DNA from 3 places in the Shewanella sp. BF02_Schw genome. Region 2 is predicted to be linked to each of the others. Evidence: predicted binding sites of a transcription regulator. Region 2 holds the regulator's gene; each other region holds the start of a gene.
What was found. The regulator sigma-54, encoded in region 2, starts transcription at its own class of promoters, with help from an activator protein. The targets are predictions, from matches to a motif close to GTTGGCACGNNNNTNGNNT.

Region 1: a site for sigma-54 is predicted at 5,030-5,048, ahead of norV (anaerobic nitric oxide reductase flavorubredoxin). Genes of this name have one in related genera too.
Region 3: a site for sigma-54 is predicted at 6,398-6,416, ahead of dkgB (2,5-didehydrogluconate reductase DkgB). Genes of this name have one in related genera too.

The regions. Positions count from the first base shown of each region.
Region 1 is NZ_JABKAW020000008.1:189,354-197,036, reverse strand. It holds gene cls (cardiolipin synthase) at 1-290, opposite strand, end outside; gene HNW13_RS21800 (endonuclease/exonuclease/phosphatase family protein) at 553-1,419, shown strand; gene HNW13_RS21795 (DUF1971 domain-containing protein) at 1,731-2,066, opposite strand; gene norW (NADH:flavorubredoxin reductase NorW) at 2,327-3,472, opposite strand; gene norV (anaerobic nitric oxide reductase flavorubredoxin) at 3,469-4,965, opposite strand; gene HNW13_RS21780 (PH domain-containing protein) at 5,400-5,768, shown strand; gene HNW13_RS21775 (hypothetical protein) at 5,965-6,165, shown strand; gene HNW13_RS21770 (GNAT family N-acetyltransferase) at 6,119-6,487, shown strand; gene HNW13_RS21765 (hypothetical protein) at 6,658-6,969, shown strand; gene HNW13_RS21760 (GNAT family N-acetyltransferase) at 6,991-7,449, shown strand.
Region 2 is NZ_JABKAW020000007.1:3,621-11,303, forward strand. It holds gene HNW13_RS19885 (transposase) at 958-1,209, opposite strand; gene HNW13_RS19890 (hypothetical protein) at 1,229-1,381, opposite strand; gene mgtE (magnesium transporter) at 1,902-3,266, opposite strand; gene HNW13_RS19900 (HPr family phosphocarrier protein) at 3,778-4,053, opposite strand; gene rapZ (RNase adapter RapZ) at 4,074-4,937, opposite strand; gene ptsN (PTS IIA-like nitrogen regulatory protein PtsN) at 4,934-5,377, opposite strand; gene hpf (ribosome hibernation promoting factor) at 5,380-5,667, opposite strand; gene HNW13_RS19920 (RNA polymerase factor sigma-54) at 5,693-7,177, opposite strand; gene lptB (LPS export ABC transporter ATP-binding protein) at 7,320-7,683, opposite strand, start outside.
Region 3 is NZ_JABKAW020000004.1:31,778-39,460, reverse strand. It holds gene HNW13_RS15420 (methyl-accepting chemotaxis protein) at 1-969, shown strand, start outside; gene HNW13_RS15415 (peroxiredoxin) at 1,079-1,552, opposite strand; gene HNW13_RS15410 (DUF2937 family protein) at 1,602-2,114, opposite strand; gene HNW13_RS15405 (cupredoxin domain-containing protein) at 2,294-2,644, opposite strand; gene HNW13_RS15400 (heavy metal translocating P-type ATPase) at 2,654-4,894, opposite strand; gene HNW13_RS15395 (MerR family transcriptional regulator) at 4,894-5,340, opposite strand; gene dkgB (2,5-didehydrogluconate reductase DkgB) at 5,578-6,384, opposite strand; gene HNW13_RS15385 (LysR family transcriptional regulator) at 6,514-7,395, opposite strand; gene HNW13_RS15380 (MFS transporter) at 7,588-7,683, shown strand, end outside.

The DNA.
Region 1 (7,683 bases), on a different contig from region 2:
CTTAAGTTGTGAGGACGATATTGCTGAATGGCAAACAGTCGACGAAACCATTCCCGATAGGGGCCGTACATCTCTTTAGCTCTCACGGCGCGGGTTTTACCAAGGTTCATCTCGCCAACGAGGAAATAAAGGAAAATACCTAAGATGGGGACAACATAAATAAGCATCATCCAAGCTAAGGAAACACCAATAGATCGCCGTTTATAGACAATACGCGTGGTGATACCAGCAATGAGCAGCCAATAAGCTAATACGCTGATTATCGTTAATATTTTATAAAGCTCAACCATAGCTAGCCAGTGTATCAATCATGTAGAAAAACATGCACTTATCATATCAGGTTTTCAATCGGTATGGTCTACAGTCATCCGTCTGTACGGCTGGGTATATCAAACAGTTTGTTTTATTATAAAGACTCTGGTGCTATTCAGTTTAATGCGAACCAAACGCTAGCATCACTTTAAGTCACTTTTAGTCATTTTCAGATAGCCCTCCCAAAACGAATAGAGGTATTCATCCATCGGTATTTTTCGCTCAAAGCCAACATCGACCTTGCAGCATAAGCGTAAACTGCTTGGGCTTGCTCGATGGGGAAGTCTGGTTATCGTCATATTGTTGATGATGACAGTTGTGGTTGTGCCAAAATTTGTGCATTTAGCCACAGAGCCTCAAGTGATTAATAATGAGCAAGAGTCGTTTGCTGCACAATGTGTAAAAGCCACACCTATCGCTAAATTGGATACTGATGGCCAACTGGCGGTCGCGAGCTGGAATGTTTATAAACAGCAAAATGCTGGCTGGCAAACGCTGCTCAGTCAGTTAGCTAAACAACATCAATTATTGTTGCTGCAAGAGGTGAAGTTATCTGACGAGTTTCAGTTGTGGCGCCAACAACATCACCAACAATTGGCGATGGTGCAAGCATTTAGCCAAGACCATATACCACTAGGGGTGATGAGCTTGTCTCAAGTTGCTGCGAGTGAAAGTTGCGGTTATTTGACGGCTGAACCCCTAATACAGTTTCCCAAGTCGAGTTTGTTAAGTTATTTCCCCTTATCGAATGGTGAAACTTTGCTGGTGGCTAACTTGCACAGTATTAACTTTGAGTATGATCTAGACAGTTATGCTGCGCAGTTACAGCAGCTACTACCAGCGTTAAGTGCTCATAAAGGACCGATAATTTTCGGCGGGGATTTAAATACTTGGCGTCAAGCCAGATTATCAATGTTAGCCTTGATGACAAAGAAATTAGGGCTAAAAGCGGTGATCCCCGCGGATGACAAACGCACAACCGTGATGGGCTATCCAATTGATCACCTTTATTATCGAGGACTAACTTTAGAGTCATCTCGGGTCATTATGACTAAAAGCTCAGACCATTATCCTTTGTTAGCGCAATTTAGATTAGGCGAAAGTTAACGCTCATAGTTTATGACGGCTATTAACTGATTAAAGTTGTGTTAAAGGTCATAAAGACCGCATGGGCTCGCTCAAGATTAATTGATTGGTGCGGCTGACAGGCACATCAATGTTAAAATCGATTCACAGTCGTTTTTCAATTCGAGTAAAATAACCTTTAACGATTTAATGTGTGTTTTGTGCAAGTTAAAACGATAAGAGCATAATACATTATGATCTTATCGTTAATTAACCCGCTGATTAAACGACTATATCAGTAGCTTGATATGTCTCTCAATATTGATTTTTTTATCTGCCACAGCTTCAATTAATTATTTCTTATTAAACATCGCTTGGCCGGTTTTATCTTTTTCAGACCAGAAATTAAGATTGAACTGGGCATCAGGGCTTAATTCAATACGATGCCAGTACTCTGGTGGGCTAGTGGCAAATTGGCCTGCTTTGATCACCACTTTTACTTCTGGTTCAGTTGCTTCGCTGTCTGCAAAACCAAAATACGTGACCACACCTTCCATTACACATAACTGGCCGAATACACCTTCGGCGGTATTGTGGTGAGTCAGTAGCGCATCAGGCACATTTTTAGTGGTGAAAAATGGCGTAGAGCGTTGAATTGTCCAGTTTGCTGGGATACGTTGATGAGACATAATGTTCTCCTAAATAACCTGAACTCGGGATAATAAACGCCTTTCAAACAGCCCTTTGCCCTGCTAACTGCGTTGAATCGACTTACAATAGGCTAGCTATTGACGCGTCAATTCGCCTTGTTCGCATAACCAATGACAAGCTTGAAAGTGAGGAGGGTTAACATGCTGATTTTAAATAGCATAAGTTCATCCCTTATCCCAAATTCAGGTTAAGTTGATTGATGAGTAGGCTTTATGAGTAAAGCCTACTCGATAAAATACTAAAGACTTGCTGGTAAGGCTCTGAGTAGCGGGAAGGTATTGTTCATGTGGCCTTCTGTTACCACAAAACCGATTATCTGTTTTTGCTCATTGTACGCTTTTACTGAGCAACCCAGAGCATCAATATCAACCTGCCACGATGCAACGTCAATTACGGTATTCCCGCCTAATTGAATGGGCATTTGCGGTGTTTTAACTTTGACTAACATAGCCGGTAGTTTCAAATCTGTCGGTTGGCCTAATAAGGTTTTCGCTAACGCATTGGCGCTTAACATAATGGGCTGCAAGTAGGACATCACCTTACCATTGATTTCGGCGCAATCTCCTAAGGCATAAACATTGTTCGCTGAGGTTTGCAGTTGCAGATTAACCTCTAAGCCATTATTGACTTTTAATCCTGACTTTCGTGCTAAGCCAACATTAGCCTTTAATCCCGCAGCTGAAATAACACAATCGACAATATGGGTATTACCACAACTGAGTGTGGCACAAATACCTGATTCAGTTTTGTTTAGCGAACTAATGGTACGGCCAAACTCAAATACAACACCGTTATCGACCATCTTCTTTTGTAAAATACTGGCGACTAAATCTGGCAGCATGGTTGCCATCACGCCGTGACTTGGATCAACCACCACGACGTTTTTACCGCTGCGATTAAGATCCATGGCTATTTCAGTGCCGATAATACCCGCGCCAATAACCAAAACACGTTGTGCATTTTGTAGTTGCAGCTGCGCATTATTAAACTCACTAAGACTGTTTAAGGTGACCACACTGTCTGTTGCGTTACCAAGCATTGATGGCACAAAGGTTTTTGCTCCTGTTGCTAGCACCAGTTTTGTATAAGGGTAAGCAACACCTTCAATAAACACCGCTTGCTGTTCACTATCAATGCAATCAACCTTGGTAAAAGCATGCAGAGTAATATTATTCTCGGAGGCAAACTCTTGTGCAGTAAGGCGGATTAAGTCCGCACTGTTTTGCTTGTTACTAAATACATGGCTCAAGTCCGGTTTATTATAATCGTGGCCTTCATCAAGGGTGAACACGGTTATCGGTAAATGCTTATCTGTGCGTCTAATGGTTTTGATTAGTTGATATGAGCCAAAGCCGCTACCGATGATAATGATGGGTGCGCTCATGATGCTTTCCTCTCAGCGATAGGGACAAAAACATCTTTGCCAAGGCCGCAATCTGGGCAAAGGAAAAAGTCTGGCACTTCGCTCCACGGTGTACCTGGTGTTACATCTTGATTAGGCTCACCCAATACTGGCTCATATACCCAATTACACACAGTGCAGAGCATATTTTGTGAATCACTCATTGCCGTCGCTGTTGTACATGTCGGTTTGGTTGCTTGAGTTGGCTTAGTGGTTACAGTGGCTTGAGCGCTCTTAGCTAGCGATGCCGGTGAAATGGATTTTACATTACTTAAATCATGCCATGCCCAGCTTTTAGCTATCTGGCGACCGTGCTCACGGCATTCGCGCATCGCTTTACCATCTGGTCGCCATTTTGCTTTTAAGCCGACAATGGTTTCAAATCCGGCATCTGTAAGACGGGTGTGAATACGGTCAACGGCGCCGCCGTTCCAGCCATAACTTCCAAATGCACCGGCTTTTTTATCTTTAAAGCGCAGGCCTGTGATCTCTTCTAGCATTCCCGCGACTTTCGGCATCATGATATTGTTCATGGTTGATGAGCCTACCAAAATACCTTTGGAGCGGAACACGTTGGCTAATATGTCATTTTTATCATGACGGGCCACGTTAAACACTTTAACCGACACAACAGGGTCAACGTCGTGGATGCCTTGAGCAATGGCATCGGCCATCATGCGGGTGTTATTAGACATCGAATCATAAAAAATGGTGATTCTGTCTTCCTGATAGTTATCTGCCCATTGCAGATATTGATGAATAATCTGTGCTGGGTTGTCGCGCCACACTACGCCATGGGCGGTAGCAATCATGTCAACGGGCAGGTTAAAGCTTAGCACCTCGTTAATTTTGGCGGTAACCAGCGAGCTAAACGGGGTTAAAATATTGGAATAATAGCGTAAACATTGATCCATCAATTCAATTTGGTCTACTTCGTCATTAAACAAATGCTCATCGCAGTAATGTTGACCGAACGCATCATTGCTAAACAACACAGCATCTTCCGTTAAATAGGTCATCATGCTGTCAGGCCAATGCAACATCGGAGTTTCAATGAACACCAGCTGCTTACCGTTACCAATGTCTAAGGTATCGCCGGTTTTAACGATATTAAAATTCCACTCTGTATGGTGATGTAAGCCAGTAATAGAGTCGATAGCATTTTCGGTACAGTAAATCGGGGTATTAGGAATTTTAGCCATTAAAGCCGCTAAGGCACCTGAGTGATCTTCTTCCGCATGGTTAATGACGATGTAATCAATCTTATCGAGATCAATTTCCATCTCAAGGTTTTGGATAAATTGCAGGCTGAAACGATGGTCAACAGTATCGATTAAGACATTTTTCTGTTCACGAATAAGGTAACTATTATAACTGGTGCCTTTGGTGGTTTTATATTCAGTACCATGGAAGTCCAATATTTCCCAGTCACGTTGTCCAACCCAATCGATGTTATTTTTAATGTGAATTGTCATATGTACACCTGTAATAAATTAGAAGTTAAAGTTGATAGAGATATTTCAAAAGTTAACTTCGTTATTGCAGAGTGCATGCCAACTGTTTATCTTATTGATTATATGGAGGTAATGTATTTTTAGTGAATTTTATTGATGTCATAAAGACATGTTGTGTATTGTCAATATGACACTAAATTGTCATATTGACTTCTTATTGTGTTCTAAAATGACATTATTGATGAAATGCCAATCACAGGCTTTATCGCTATTTATCAGCTAATACAAACTGGGATAAATGCTTGCTTCAGCTGCATTTTGTAATGTTATTGTTATTACATTAAGCTAAGGCTATTCACTAGAATACGATAACCACGAAATTTACTGAGCTGTTTATGTCGTAAAATTTGTATTAATTCAATCCCTTTGGATGTCAGATATAAAAAGGATGTTAGATGATAGATTTTAATAATAAAGGTTTTTTCAAACTGAAGCAGAATTCTGATTTTGCAGACAAAGCCCGCGATTTACTTATCGATGATGAACGAGTCATTGATTCATATAAATCCATGCGTGATGGTGTCATTTTTACCAGTAAAAGAATTATCGCTGTTAATGTTCAAGGCATTACAGGAAGTAAAAAAGATTTTACATCTTTGCCTTACAAAAATATTGTCGCTTACTCAATTGAAACATCGGGGACATTCGATCTCGATTCCGAACTAGAAATATACTTTTCAGCGATAGGCAAAGTTAGGTTTGAGTTTACTGGTAAGGCCTCAATGCTGGAGATATCAAAAATAATCTCAGGTTATTTATTATAGGTCTGCAAATGCCGCTATTGTCAATAATTGCTTAATAAATTGATAATTTCAACAAACGAATCATTAAGGTTTAATCTGTTGTAAAATACGATTTTAGTCTAGAATTTAATGCTGAAACTGAGGAGTGTTAAGTGGGTCGTTTCGTCAGTTGTCTGGCGTCGAGAAAGACTAAAACGTGGGGTGTAAAATTGTAAATATGGCTAATGTTCAAATCAGAGTGTTGCTGATGAGTGATTGGGAAATCTATAGAAGGTTACGTTTATTAGCATTACAAGACTCGCCAGATTCGTTTGGCTCGACTTATGAACGAGAAGCTGAATTTACCGACGAAGAGTGGATTTCTCGTCTTAATGCAAGCAAGCAATCGAGCAAAGCATGCATTGCCACTGATCGCTGAACTTGATGGCGTCGCCGTAGGCTTAGCATGGGGACAGATCCATAGTTCTAGTCCTATGGATACTGATGCTGCACATGTGTATCAAATGTGGATGTCACCACGCGCGCGCGGATATGGACTTAGTAAGTTATTACTGAATAGCATTATTGATTGGGCCAAAAAATCTAATCGAAAAGTCGTTTGCTTAGAGGTTACTATTGCTAACGAGGCCGTTGTTAATCTCTATAAATCAATTGGTTTTGTTGCTGCTGGTGAAACACAGACTCTACGAGAGGGTAGTGCATTACTGACTCAAACCATGATACTGGAGTTATGTGGTTAATAAATGAGTCATGTTCTCAATAAAATCGACGTTTTCAGCAAAATAGTTTTCAGTAAAATCGTTTTCAATAAAATCTAGGTGACACGACTCACTTTTAGGGTATTGTCGCAACGGTTTAATTAACCTCGTTTCGCTCATTAACTGAGTGGCTTTTACAATGGAGTGTAAAAATGAATGAATCTCAAGCAGATAATATTATCCAATCTTATGAAACGGATAGCATTACCGCTTTACGTTCAGATTTAGATAAACTGAGACCCAAACCATATACGTGGTTAATCCAATGGCTGATGTGTTTGACGACTATTGGCGCTATTTTATATATTGCAAAAGTAGACCTATTAGTAGAACAAAATTTTGTGTGGTTGCTACTGTTATTTGTCGCGATTGGCTTTAGCCATCGAGATGATTATTTAGCTCATAAACGTATCGATTTGGTGATTAAACTACTTGATAAAAATGCATTTCATAAACGATCATAGTTCAAAAGGAAGCCTTGGCACATGGATATTATGATTGATGATTTACAGGGCTCTGGCGTGGTTGAGTTACTGCAAGCACATTTGGCTGACATGTATGCAACATCGCCACCGGGTAGTGTTCATGCATTAGATATTGAAGCCTTAAAACATCCATCAATTACTTTTTGGTGTGCCAAACAAGGTGACATAGTACTTGGGTGCGTAGCGATAAAACAGTTAACGCCAACCCACGGCGAAATTAAGTCTATGCGAACGGCTGCAATGGCGAGAAACCAAGGAGTAGCATCGGCATTGTTATCGCACATATTGGGCGTAGCTAAGTCTTGTGGTTATCAGCGGTTGAGTTTGGAAACTGGATCGATGGATTTTTTTGCGCCAGCAAGGCGTTTGTATGAACGACATCAATTTGATTACAGCGGCCCATTTGCGGACTATAAACTAGATCCTAATAGCTTGTTTATGACAAGATTAATTGAGTAAATTGATTTGTGATAAAGGTAAAGCTTAGCAAAGCGCTAATTTATGAAATGTGTAAGCGACTATTACTCTTCTTCATTATTTTTGGCATTGCCATCGTAATATTAATGACCCCAGAAGGTGAGTGTGTAGCATTTTTTAGCCATAGCTTGTGCACAGGAAAAGATAAGTGGGTTATCGTAAAGTGGATTTTTTTGTTTGATTCATTGTTACTGGCATACACAGCTTTGCCTGTGT
Region 2 (7,683 bases):
TAATAAAAATGACGTTATTGGATTATAGAGTCTGGGGACCCAATAACGCCTGAACTGTTGTGTTAGCTGCCTTCCTTAACGGCTAACGGTAGAGCGATAAAGCGGCAAGGATGCAAGATAGTTTGCGCTTATTATTATTAGAATGTTTGTTGCTGTGCGTTATCAACTTGCTGGGGGACGAGTTGTTAACACGGTCAAACATCCTTGCCAAAACGGTTTTGATATTTAGATCTGTAAAACACCTTAATAAAAATGACGTTATTAGATTAATAGAGTCTGGGGACCCAATAACGCCTGAACTGTTATGTTAGCTGCCTTCCTTAACGGCTAACGGTAGAGCGATAAAGCGACAAGGATGCAAGATAGTTTGCGCTTATTTTTATTAGAATGTTTGTTGCTGTGCGTTATCAACTTGCTGGGGGACGAGTTGTTAACACGGTCAAACATCCTTGCCAAAACGGTTTTGATATTTAGATCCGTAAAACACCTTAATAAAAATGACGTTATTGGATTATAGAGTCTGGGGACCCAATAACGCCTGAACTGTTATGTTAGCTGCCTTCCTTAACGGCTAACGGTAGAGCGATAAAGCGGCAAGGATGCAAGATAGTTTGCGCTTATTTTTTATTAGAATGTTTGTTGCTGTGTTATCAACTTGCTGGGGGACGAGTTGTTAACACGGTCAAACATCCTTGCCAAAACGGTTTTGATATTTAGATCTGTAAAACACCTTAATAAAAATGACGTTATTAGATTCATAGAGTCTGGGGACCCAATAACGCCTGAACTGTTATGTTAGCTGCCTTCCTTAACGGCTAACGGTAGAGCTATAAAGCGGCAAGGATGCAAGATAGTTTGCGCTTATTTTTTATTAGAATGTTTGTTGCTGTGTTATCAACTTGCTGGGGGACGAGTTGTTAATACGATCAAACATCCTTGCCAAAACAGTTAATGTTACTAACTTGCCATTGTTTGTAATTGTTGACTTAACTGGGCAATCTTTTGTTGTAAATAGGCTATTTCTGATACGATCGCGCCCTTGCTTTCAGTTTGGCGACTATCGTTACTTCTCACCCATTGATAAACCGTTTTAGCCGACACGCCATATTGTTTTGCTACGTCGGATAATAATCGATTATGGTTTTTGACTTCATTAATCACTTGTCTTTGTAAGTCGATTGGATACTGTCTTGCATTTGACATATTCATCAAATAATTTCCTTCCGATTTATCTATGTTTACCTGAGCGAGTTTCAACTTCATCCCACTGACTGCAACCGAGATGTGCTAAGAAAAAAATGTTTTGGCGGCATTGTGCAATGACATTATTGACCATGACATTTATCGATATAATGCTACGTGTTACGGTTATTTTATTCATCGCTATCTCCTACAATTACAATGGACTGCTTAAAAAATAAACTACTACTTAGTAGGTGCATATTTCTTATATGGAAAGCTTGTGCCAACTTTGATAAATATTTTTAGTTGTTATTTATCAGTATATTACCTGTTACCTGTAGTTTTGTTATTTTTGCGTCGCCAACCAGATTGGTGCAATTGCACTAATGTGGTGAGCATGTGCTGCCGGCAACACATTACGGTTGTGATTGTCGTAGCGCAGTATGGATGACAAATATGGCAAAAAAAGGTCACCTTAATGACAAGATGAAGGCAAGGTTTTCACCGAATGAGTTGTTGCCAGTTGATGGTTTGAAAAACGTTAACAAAGTGAGGCTGCAGACATAGCTGCAAAAGTGATCAGAGTACTAAGCGCTTGGTAAATGAGCTTATGTGTGAAAAAGACTTATGTGTATAGAGACGCCGCCGACGTCCGTAAAATTGCACTAGATAGTGCAATTTCGTTGGACGACATGATATGTACGATTTAAATCAATGATTTAGTGCATTAAAAATAATGTAGCTAGGCCCAAAAATGCAAATAAGCCAACGACATCTGTTACCGTCGTTAACACCATACCCCCCGCCAACGCAGGATCGATATTTAGCTTTTTTAACATTATGGGGATAGTGGCGCCAGCAAAGCCTGCTACCGTCATATTAATCAGCATGGCACTGCCAATTAATCCACCTAATGCGATGTCGTCTTTCCAAAGCCATACCGCAAAAAAGACCAATACAGACCACATTAAACCGTTCAATAATCCGATGCTTAATTCCTTACCAATTAACCAGCGTGAGTTACTTTGGCCAATATGCCCAAGTGCAATCCCGCGGATGACGAGTGCTAGGGTTTGATTACCCGCAACGCCTCCCATACTCGGTACAATGGTCATTAAAATTGCGATGGTGGCGAATTGCTCTAAGGTACCTTCAAACATGTTACTGACAGATGAGGCTAGTAATGCTGCAAATAGATTGATGGTTAGCCATAGAGAGCGTCTCAGAGTGCTTTTAAGCACAGGGCCAAAGGTATCTTCATCATCATCCATCCCTGCCATTCCCATCATTGAATGTTCGGCATCCTCGCGGATGACATCAATAACGTCATCGATAGTAATTCGACCAAGCAATTTTGCTTGGCTGTCGACGACTGGGGCAGATATCCAATCCATCCGTTCAAATTTTTGCGCCACATCTTTATCGGACATCTCTACAGGAATACTTTCTAATTCTGTGTCCATAATACTGCGGACCGTTACACTTGGATCGCATGTGAGTAAATCAGCTAATCTTACTCCGCCTAAAACATGATCATGGCGATCCACAACATATAAAGTATCAGTCGTATCAGGTAAATTTCCCCGTTGACGTAAATAGCGTAATACCACTTCGATATTGACATCTGGTCTTAGGGTGACGGTATCAGTATTCATGATACTGCCGGCAGTATCATCTGGGTAACGCAATGCTTGCTCTACTCTATCCCGGTCTTGGCTTCGCATTGATTTGAGCACTTTCTTGTAAACATTATCGGGTAAACTGCGAAGAATATAGGCCATGTCATCTGTATCCATGCCTATTGTGGCCTGGGCAAGCTTCTCTGGTGTCATGCTGCTAATAAGTGAATCTTTAAGTTCTTCACCTAATTCGTCAAGAATTTCCCCAGCATATTGTTGGTCAATGAGTTGCCATAACACCTGACGATTTTTGGGCGGTGATGATTCGAGAATAAGGGCGACATCGTTAGGTGACATGGTATGTAGCATGTTACGGGCATGGACAAACAGACCACTGTCTAGTGCTTGAACGAGTTGATTGAGACGTTGTTCTGTTATCTCATTGTCTAGGTACTCTTTACCCATATATCTACTTCCTATTCGTCATACTTATATTATTCAGTATGTCATTATTCTGGGTTTCTCAGGTTGTACAGTTCAAGGCGTATAAATGCAGAAATAGCTGTCTTTACGTAAGACAATGAAATGCAGAAATAAAATACTTAAATGACTTCTGCGGTGAAATTCTGCAGCAGCCAATGCTGCTTTACATACTATAGACGTACCACGTCACGGAAACAGAGTTGCACTGGATCCGTTGCTAGAAGCGGTAATGTCTTTATCATGTTAAACGCTAACTCCCGCAGAATGAACTGATACTAATGAGATTGGTATCAACTGCGAGAGATAAACCTAAGGGCTAATATTTTTGAGGGACTGATGTCTACTGGTGATCATCAATGTCGTGACAGTTTGGTTAGTATGGCCTAGTCATTTAGAGGCCGCATAAAATAAGGATGACGGTGGCTTAAAGCATGAGTAACTTGCAGCTATTCACACATTACAGGCTATTTATAAATTTAATGCGATTAAAAAATTAACAAGATTCATCAAATTTAGCATTAATGAGATCACACACTGCGTTTAATGCTACTTCAGCATCTGGGCCTTGAGCTGTCACCCTAATCATTTTACCGATACCACTTTCAAGCATTAATAGCCCAAGTACGCTAGCTGCGCTGGCGTTTTTTTCGCCTTGAGTTAAGGTGATGTTAGCATCAAAATCCGCCGCTAACATCGCGAGTTTTGTGGCGGCACGGGCGTGTAACCCCAATTTATTTGAAATGGTCACTTGGCGTTCAAGTTTGATCATTGACGCGATCCTATGCTCACTTAGTTATTAGTATCACTGATATTTAATTCTCTGTGGCGAGCATTAACCGTGTGTTTACTGCCTTGTCGAAATCGTTTTGCTAATTGATCTGCAATATATACCGAACGGTGCTGACCACCAGTACAACCAATCGCGATGGTAAGGTAACTGCGATTGTTACGTTCTAAATGCGGCATCCAAGTTTCAAATAGGTTTTCAATTTGCCAAATAAATTTATTAACTAATGGCTGACGACCTAAAAATTCTTGTACGGGCTCGTCTAAACCCGTAAATGGACGCAGTTCTATTTCCCAATGTGGGTTGGGTAAAAAGCGTACATCAAACATAAAATCTGCTTCTGTCGGCATGCCGTGTTTAAAGCCAAAAGATTCAAAGTTAATCACTAACTCTTTATCAACACTGCCTAATAATATTTGCCTAACTTGGTCGCTTAATTCGTAGATGTTTAGCGCAGAAGTGTCGATATAGTGATCAACAATTTTTGCGATAGGCTCAAGTAAACGGCCTTCTAGTTTTATCGCTTCTTGCAGTGAAATATGATTTTTAGATAACGGGTGTAATCGACGTGTTTCGCTGTAACGTTTAAGCAATACTTTGTCATTGGAATTTAAAAAGAAACTGATAATTTCAGTGTCATTTTGAAGTAGTGCCAATTGGTCTTGAAGCACTTTACCTTGTTCTGCAATGTTACGAACATCAACGCTAATCGCAACCAAATCATTACTGCCTTTAAGCTGGGCTAATAATGTGCCAATGAGTGGTAAAGGCAAATTATCAACACAATAATATCCTAGGTCTTCTAATACTCTCAGGGCAACGGATTTCCCTGAGCCTGAACGTCCCGATACTATAACTAGTTTCATGCAGTAATAACCTGATAAAGTTCTGTTGCGTCGTGAGTTTTACGAAGCTGTTTCAATATTTGCTTATCGCTTAACTTTTGGGCCATGCTCGATAACGTGCCTAAATGTTGTTGGCACTGGTCTGCAGGGACTAACAAAGCAAATAAAAGATCCACGGGTTGCTTATCGATTGCATCAAAGGCAATGGCTTCTTCACATTTAATAAATATCGCGATAGGGTGATCGATGGTCGTTAATCTACCATGAGGTATCGCAATGCCATTTCCTATACCTGTGCTACCCATTTTCTCTCTCGCTAACAGGCTTTCAAAAACCTCTTGCGAAGACAGGGTTGGGTACTGGGCAGCGACTAAATTGCTGATGAGTTCCAGTACTTTTTTCTTACTGCCCGGTGTGGCACAGGTAGTGCATTCCGGCTGCAGAATGGTACAAAGTTCCATCGTTAGTGTTTTGTATTCTTCTCTTTGTGTTTAATTACCTGACGGTCGAGTTTATCGATCAGGGCGTCTATTGCAGCATACATATCAGTACTTTCTGACATTGCAAAAATTTCTGCGCCATTAATGTTGATTTTGGCTTCTGCTTTTTGTTGTAATTTTTCTACATTGAGCACAACGTGTACATTATGGATCTGATCGAAGTGTCGTTCAAGCTTTGAAAATTTACTGTGGATGTATTCACGTAAAGATTCTGTTATTTCGACATGACGCCCAGTCAGACTTATTTGCATAAAAAATCCTCCATTGCCTAGTAGGTTATAAACTCTTACGTTGGTTTGAGGGCGGGATCATCATTGCTTCACGGTATTTTGCTATCGTACGACGAGCAACGTTTATGCCCTGTTCTGCCAGAAGCTGAGCCATTTTACTGTCACTCAGTGGTTTTTTCTGGTTTTCTGCGGCAACCAGCTTTTTGATAAAAGCACGAATGGCCGTTGATGAGCATTCCCCGCCATCGTCAGTACTGACATGGCTAGAGAAGAAGTATTTTAGTTCAAATAAGCCCCGAGGGGTGTGCATATATTTTTGTGTGGTGACTCGTGAAATGGTCGATTCATGCATTTCTACAGCTTCAGCGATATCATTGAGCACCATAGGCTTCATGGCTTCTTCGCCATATTCAAAAAAGCCTTGCTGAAATTGCACAATGCAATTTGCCACTTTAAGTAAAGTATCATTACGGCTTTCAATACTTTTAATAAACCATTTAGCCTCTTGCAGATGGCCTCGAATAAATTGACTATCCGACGGGTTTTTACTGCCTCTAGCCATGGCTGCATATTGCTGATTAACACCAATTTTAGGCATGTTGTCTGGGTTTAACTCTACTACCCAACGGCCATTTTTCTTTAATACTGTGACATCGGGAATCACGTATTCATCATCCATGGGGGTAATTAATAAGCCCGGACGAGGATTGAGTGTCTGGATTAAAGTGATTGCGTCACGTAACTCATTTTCTTTTAGTTTTGTTTTACGCATCAATAATCTGAAATCACGGCCAGCAATTAACTCTAAATAGCCTTTGATTAACAATCGTGCATTATCGATATGGGGTGTGTCGTTAGAGTATTGCGCTAATTGAATAAATAGGCATTCGCTTAAATCACGTGCTGCAACACCCACAGGGTCAAAGTGTTGAACGCGTTTTAATACCGCTTCAACCTCATCGAGTTCCACATTTTCATCACCCATGGCTTCGAGAATATCTTCGGTACTTTGGGTTAAATAACCGCGTTCATCAATGGCATCAATAATGGCGGTGGCAATGGCGAGATCTGTGTCTGAAAATGGAGTGAGATTTTTTTGCCATTCTAAGTGTTCGTACAAACCTTCAGTAGTTTCACCTTGAAAGGGCATGTCGTCATCGCGCATGCTTGCACTGCCCGAACCTGACATAGGTGAGGCTGTGTATACTTCATCCCATGTGGTATCCATGGCTAAATCATCCATGGTTTCTTTGGTCATGGATTCTGCTATGTCGACGGTGGAAGTGTCTTTTTCGACATTAACAATACTGTTGTCACTAAAGTCGGTATCCGCTTGGTCGCGGTTTTCTTTTAAGGAGTTTTTTGCTTCAGAAAACTCATCTTCTATTTCAAGCAATGGATTTGAATCTAATGCTTGTTGGATTTCCTGCTGTAGCTCCAATGACGATAATTGCAGTAAGCGAATGGCTTGCTGCAATTGTGGGGTCATGGTTAAGTGTTGACCCATTTTAAGTTGGAGTGACGCTTTCATTTACCGCTTATCCCTAGATGATTTTCCATAAAAATGACAATCTCGAACTGTAATGGATTGCCATAAACATCAATGACATTTAACGTTGTTTAGGTATCGTTCAATGAAATGAGTTAGCTAGACTAAAAGGCCAGTAAAGTAACTATAGCTTGAATTGTTCACCTAAGTACACAGCTCGAACTTGTTGATTACTTAATATCTCATCAGGTGTGCCTTCGGCAATTAAATTACCCTGGCTGACGATATAGGCTCGCTCACAAACGTCTAGCGTTTCACGTACGTTATGGTCGGTAATTAATACCCCTAAACCGCGATTTTTAAGTTGTTGGATGATTTTTTTAATGTCGATGACCGAAATAGGATCAACACCAGCAAAGGGCTCATCAAGCAAAATAAATTTTGGATTAGCAGCTAAAGCGCGCGCAATTTCAACACGACGACGTTCACCACCCGATAACGACATGCCTTGGCTGTCGCGTATGTGAGTAATGTGGAACTCTTCGAGT
Region 3 (7,683 bases), on a different contig from region 2:
AGCCCACTTAAACGTTTAAATCATGCTTTTTCAATGTTAAGCGAATCGAATCAACGTGAACCATTACCCGTGACCAGCCAATGTGAAACAGGCCAAATTGCGGCACACTTTAATCGCCTTTTACAGCGATTTGAACAAGATGACGAACAACAAAAAAGTAATATGGCACAGGTGTCTAACTCATTGAGTGAGCTAGTCGCCAAAATTGGTTTCTTATCAACTAGCACGCAACAAACGCAACATGTGGTACAACAAACGCAATCACAAACCGCTGATTTAATTACTCTTGCAAATGAAGTAAACCGGTCGTCTAGTTTAGTAACTGCCAGTGCAGAACAAACCATGCATGATATGCAAGCAAGCCAAAAAGAAGCCCAAGCGGTGTTAGATGCGACCGATCATACGTTAACCAAGGTCAATCAATGTAACCACTCACTAACCCAACTCAGTACATCAGTTAACGACGCGGCTAAAATTGTGGATGTTATTAGTAATATCGCCGACCAAACTAACTTATTGGCCTTAAATGCCGCCATTGAAGCCGCTCGTGCAGGTGAGCAAGGTCGTGGTTTTGCGGTGGTGGCCGATGAAGTGCGCAGTTTATCGCAACGGACTCAACAATCATTAAAAGACATAATGGCTATTTTCGAGCAACTAACCCGCTCTAACACAGCACTTAGCCACAGCGTAAACGACATCAGCGAAGCATCTGCACAGCAGAAAGGTCGAGCCCAGAGTTTGTTAGATGTTGCGTTGCAAGTACAACAGCAAGCTCAAGAGATGGCGAGCAGTGCGAACCAAGGGAGTGAACATGCTAAGCAACAGGTGGGACATCTTGATGAATTTGTCATCGCGATGGATAGCCTAATGCTGCATGCTAAAGATGCGTTTGAACAAAGTGAAACGATTGCGCTTGAGGTCAGTAACAGTGTCGATAATATTGAACAACACTTAGGCATCCGCGGATAATCAATACTGACAAATTTGCGGTATCGCTGTTTTAATCATAAAAATGGGCGCCATATTGGCGCCCATTTTACTGTACTGTTAAGTCTCTATTACTGAGACATAATATAGATTACAGTGCAGCCATTACTGCTTCAGCAGTGCTGACTTCAAATGACTTACCTTCCTCAACATTCAGTAAAGTCACCACGCCATTGTCGATCACCATCGCATAACGCTGTGAACGAACGCCACCAAAACCGGCGGTATCCATTTCTAAGCCTAACCCTTTAGCAAAGCTTGCATCACCGTCGGCTAGCATCATTAATTCAGAAGCATTTTGGGCTTCACCCCATGCTTTCATTACGAATGCATCATTAACTGCAACACAAGCAATAAGGTCAACACCTTTAGCTTTAAACTCGTCTGCAAGTACAACAAAACCTGGCAAATGAGCTTCTGAACAGGTTGGTGTAAATGCACCTGGTACAGCAAACAATACCACTTTTTTACCGGCGAAAAGCTCAGTAACATCGTGATTAACCATGCCGTCTTTTGTCAGTTGGCTTAAGGTAGCTTTTGGTAAAGATTGTCCTGTAGCGATCATAATATTTCCTTGATTATTAGAGGCTATTAACCCTTGTTAAACAGAAAGGTTACCTTGGGGAAAATACCCTACGACAACCCAAATACAAAATAGATAATACTGATTCACACAATATCGAGATCAATAACCCTAGCAGCAACCCAATGGCAATCGCCTCTGGTTTCAATAAAATCACATGGCTATAAGCCTGCCAGACCTCAGCTTGAATGTCTTTTTGTGGGGCTAATGCTATTTGCTGATAAGGACTATAACTGTGTTGATGAAAACGACTCAACGCTTCGGTGAGTGATGTATAACGTTGGTATATTGACTCAATACTTTCACCACCGGCACTAAACACCGGATCGTTATTTTGTTGATAGTGAAGGATAAGTTTACTGATGTCTCCAGCAAAAAAACGGTCTGCATCACGTTGAAATTCTGCCAAACTGAGTTTAGCTTCAAGCTGATGAGCTTCGAGTCGTTGGCCGTATTGTTCGACAAAAGCAGGGACTTGAATACCAATCAAGACACCACAAATAAACAACACTAAGCGAAAGTAATCCATTAAACGTCGTATCATGATGTCATCGAAAAATCAGTTGTAAATGAATCCTCAGAATATCACCAATTACGCAAGTAAGCATCTTGAATAAACAGATGTTAACTTACGTAATTGTGTGGCTTTTTTGAAAGTTTATGTGCCTAGCGACAAGCATCAAGGTGAGAGTGATACCTGCTTAGCATGGCTACTATCTAGGTTTACTCAACCAGTAATACCCCTTTATACATCTGCATTTGGCAATGAAACGGATACTCACCTTTGGCTAATGCTGGCAGCGAAATTACCACAGATTTATCCAGTGGTAGCTCTTCGCTAATGTCTAAGTCTGGAAATAACAAACTGGCCGAACACCCTGCTTTGTCTTGGCGTAAAAAGGTTAATTGCGTCGCGGTATTGGCCGGCACAGTTATCCTTGCTGGGGAGTAAACCCCGTCTTTAACCACAATAGCGTTACTTGCTTGATGAGTGGTCGCTTTGGGTTTATACAACCAAAACCACCAAACGATAATGGCAATTAATGCCACACAAAATAAATTAATTAATAGCATCATTCACTCCTAGTGTTGTTGAGGGCTAAAAAAGCGCAAACGATTGGCGTTGCTCACCACTGTTAATGATGAAAATGCCATCGCAGCACCAGCAACCACAGGGTTAAGTAATACGCCAAACACCGGAAATAACACCCCAGCAGCAAGCGGTATACCCGCCATATTGTAAATAAACGCGCCGACTAGGTTTTGTCTAATATTGCCTAAAGTCGCCTTACTCACCGCGATGGCATCTGCCAAACCGTGTAGCGATCCTCGCATTAGCGTTATGTCGGCACTTTCAATCGCGACGTCGGTTCCGGTGCCAATAGCAAAGCCGACATTGGCTAGCGCCAACGCAGGTGCATCATTAATGCCATCACCAGTCATGCCAACCACCTCACCTAATGCTTGTAATTCGGCCACTTTATTGGCTTTATCTTGCGGTAATACGTCGGCAAAAAAGTCATCGACACCCACTTTGGCAGCCACAGCTGCGGCTGTCGCGTGGTTATCTCCGGTAAGCATAATGACCTTAATGCCACTGCTTTTAAGCCTTGCGATGGCGGCAACAGAGTCTGCTTTAATCGGGTCAGCCACGGCAATCACTGCTGCGAGTTCACCGTCGATAGCAAAATACATTGGCGTTTTGGCGTCTGCTGCCAACGCTTGTGCTTGCTGTTGATAATCGCTTAAGACTATGCCTTTTTCGCGCATTAATTTTTCATTACCAAATAATAACTGAGTCGATTGATACTGAGCTTGGACACCAAATCCTGCAATAGCAGTAAAATTTTCAACATTGAATAAGGTTAATCCCTTATCCGCTGCGGCTTGAACAACGGCCTGTGCAAGTGGATGCTCGGAATGTTGCTCAATACTTGCCGCCAGTTGCAATACTTGTTCTTGTTCGCGACCATTGACCACGATGATATCGGTGATTTTTGGCGCGCCTTCGGTAATCGTGCCGGTTTTATCTAAAATCATGGTGGTAATAGTCGATGCCGTTTGCAGAGCTTCACCATTACGAATAAGCACGCCAGATTCAGCGGCTTTACCTACACCCACCATCACCGACATGGGTGTTGCTAACCCTAACGCACACGGACAAGCGATGATTAAAATTGTCATCGCCGACACTATGGCGTATCCCACAGAGGGTTCAGGCCCAAAATTAAGCCATACCATGGCGCTGATAATGGCAATAATCATCATTGCAGGAACAAAATAGCTCGAAATAACATCTGCCATTCGACCAATTGGCGGTTTGGAGTTCTGCGCCCGTTTAACCATAGTAATAATGTGCGCCAAAGCGGTATCTTTACCGACTCGTGTGGCGGTAAAAGTAAGTGATCCCAGTTTGTTTAATGTACCTGCGACCACATCATCATTAACACTTTTTTCAACCGGAATAGGTTCACCCGTCAACATCGATTCATCAATAAAACTACTCCCCTCAACGACCACACCATCTACGGGAATTTTTTCACCTGGTCGAACACTGACTTTATCGTTTAATTGCACCAAGGCAATATCGATATCGACCGCTTTACCATTGCGGATCACTCTAGCCGTTTTAGCTTGTAAACCAATTAAGCGCTTAATCGCTGCCGAGGTTTTACCGCGCGCCTTGACCTCTAACGCGAGTCCAAGATTGATTAAACCAATGATCATCGCGGTTGCTTCAAAATAGACATGGCGCGCCATTTCTGGCAATAAATCTGGTGCAAATACCACCACCATAGAGTAAACCCACGCAGTGCCTGTTCCGAGCGCAATTAAGGTGTCCATATTGGCACTATGATGAGTAAATGATTTCCATGCGCCAGTATAAAAATGCTTGCCGGAGAAGAACATTATCCCTAAGGTCAGTATACCAATTGCTCCCCAAACCAGCTGTTGTATTGGGTTAGTAACGGTCATGTCACCAATAAACAAACCATAAATCATCAGTGGGATACCCACTGCCAATGCGACAATAGTGTGTTTTATTAGGCTTTTATAATATATTGCATCTGCCTGTTCTTTCTCATCAATAGCATCTGCACCACCTTGATCGTTAATCAAAATAGCGTGATAACCGGCTTTTTCAACGGCCTCAAGCAAACTAGCGACTTCAACCTCTCCGGTGACCATCACACTGCGATCAGCAAAGTTCATTTCAGCCTGCTCTACTTGCGCGACTGTTTTAAGGGCTTTCTCAATTTTGCCAACACAGCTGGCACAACCTGCACCCTCTATCAATAATTGTGTTGTTGTTTGGGTATTCATCACAAAGACTCCTTATCACTAACCTGACAAGGGGTTTCATGGTTTGGATCAAATCCCTCAATCAAGTGACAAATCATGGCACCTGTAGGCGCCAATGCTGGCAGATTTTCCCACTCACTTACGGCTTGAGTCAGCTTATTACGTAGCTTTAACGTTTCATTAAACAGTATTTCAGTTTCGGCCAACTTTTGGCTAATAAGCTGCTTCACCATGGTACAAGCGCTTTCACCGTGATCAGTTTTGGAAAAAATCACTTTAATTTCATCCACCGAAAAACCTAAGTTTCTGGCACTCATAATAAATCGCATCCGCGACACTTCTTTGTCACGATAGTATTTATAACCATTGCTAGGCGATTTTGTTGGTGCGAGCAGGCCGATTCGGGTGTAAAAACGAATTGTGTCTGTGGTAACACCCAATAACGTTGCGAGTTCACTGACTTGCATAATCACTCCTTGGGGTAACGACTGTATTAAATAATAAGATCTACATAAATAAATCTATTGAGTATATGCAACGACTGTAAACCTATGTCTTACACCTATGTCAAGTGGCCAATAACCCTGAAAATAAAAAACGCCAATATGAACACTCATGTCGGCGTGGATACTTGATATATAAATAATCTAATGGTGAGTGCAAACTGCGTGGGCACTTAAGCTATTGGCACATTCGCTGATAAATTATTGATCCCAATCGGGGCTAAAGTCAGGCGCCGCCACACGATGATTTCGGTCTAACTTATCGATCGCCGCCATGTCTTCAGACGGAAGCGATAACGCTAATGAGGCAATATTAGCTTGAACATTTACCAGCTTAGTTGACGATGGAATAGTGACATAACCTTTTTGGCGCATCCACACTAATACCGCTTGGGCGGGTGTCATTTGGTGTTTCTTCGCAATCGCGACAATAGTGTCGTCGGTTAATACCGCACCATAGGCAAATGGCATATAACCAGTCACCATAATATTGTGCTGCTGACAAAATTCGACCAGTCGGTTATTTTGCAAATATGGATGTACTTCAACCTGATTAGTGAATATTGCGTCGGTACCTAAAATCTCAATCGCTTGTGTAACCTGGGCCATAGTGAAATTAGACACGCCAATGTGTTTCGCTAAACCAGCATCTTGCACCTCTTTTAATGCCAGTAAATACTCTCGCATAGGTACTGAATCATCGCGTAACGGCCAATGTATCAGTAACAAATCCACATAATCGGTTTGCAATAAAGCCAAGCTGTCATGCACGCTTTGAATAAGTTTGTCGTGGGCAAAACGATCCGTCCACACCTTAGTGGTGAGAAAAATATCAGCTCTTGCGATACCCGATGCTTTAATTGCATCACCAACTTGTTTCTCATTGGCGTAAATCTGAGCGGTATCAATGTGGCGAGAACCCTGCTTTAGCGCCATTAACACTGAATCAAATGCCAGTTGATCTTTAAGTCTGAAGGTACCTGTGCCTAACAATGGAATAGTGGTCATATTGTCTTCCTAAAAACGGTATCTGAACCAACACTGTGCGCCAACTAACAACAGAAATAAACCGTCAACCAAGCAAATCTGTTTTGCTCAAACTGCAAATATCTACACACGATTAAATTGAGCCCTTAGTTATAAGGTTAATCTTGGTTGAATAAACTCAATAAATGCAGAAATACGTCGCGCCACAATAGACGATTTGTAATACACCGCATTCACTTGTTCACGTTCTATGTGAGTAAACTTCTCCGACTGAAGTATGGGCACTAACCGACCCGCCGCGAGATCATCATTAATCATAAAACCTGAAAGACACGCAATGCCATTACCTGCCAGTGCTAGTTGACGCAAGGTTTCTCCATTGCTGGTGCTGATGGTAGGGGTAATAACATCGTAACCTTTTAGCGGCCAGTGATTCAATATTTTAGGTTCGGTAAACCCAAGTAACTCGTGGCAAGCCAAATCAGACACTTTTTGTGGCACACCTCTACGCGCTAAATACTCAGCGGAGGCAACAATATGTAAGGCACTTTTACCTAATGGTCGAGCATGCAAGGTTGAGTCTGCCAGCTTACCGATTCTAATGGCCACATCGGTACGCTTTTCAAGTAAATCGACATAGCCCTCGTTCGAGGTCAATGCTAATTCAATGTCTGGATAAGCGGCTCGAAAATCTTTCATCAAAGGCACTAATTGATGAAACACAAACGGACTTGCCGCGTCCACACGCAAACGTCCTTGTGGTAGTTCACCACGACGTACGAGTTCATCTTCTGCGCGTTGTAATTGTTGTAATCCACCCCGAACAGATTCGACAAATTGGCGGCCTTCATCGGTTAACTCAACACGCCGAGTGGTACGATTGAGAATGGTGACCCCGAGCTGTTGCTCTATTTTACTTACCGCACGTGACACTCGTGCAACCTGAATATTGAGTGCGTCGGCCGCCGCAGAAAACCCGCCACTATCGACCACCATCAGCAATATATCTAAATCATCTGAACGCGTAAGCATGCATACCTCATCTTGTGCTGTGTCGATCTAAAGAGTCGCTCTAACATCATTTTTTATTGCATTTATAGCAAAAGTCATTTGCTAAACATACTGTTTTTAACAACGTAAATCTAATCAATAATGACGCCCATCAACTGACTGACACATTTATCGCGACGGTAAATCCTAGCGACAACCTAAGAGGAACACATTATGCCGTTAGCTTTACTCGCATTGACGCTTAGCGCCTTTGCTATTGGAACCACCGAATTTGTCATTGTGGGATTAATCCCCACAATGGCACAAGAT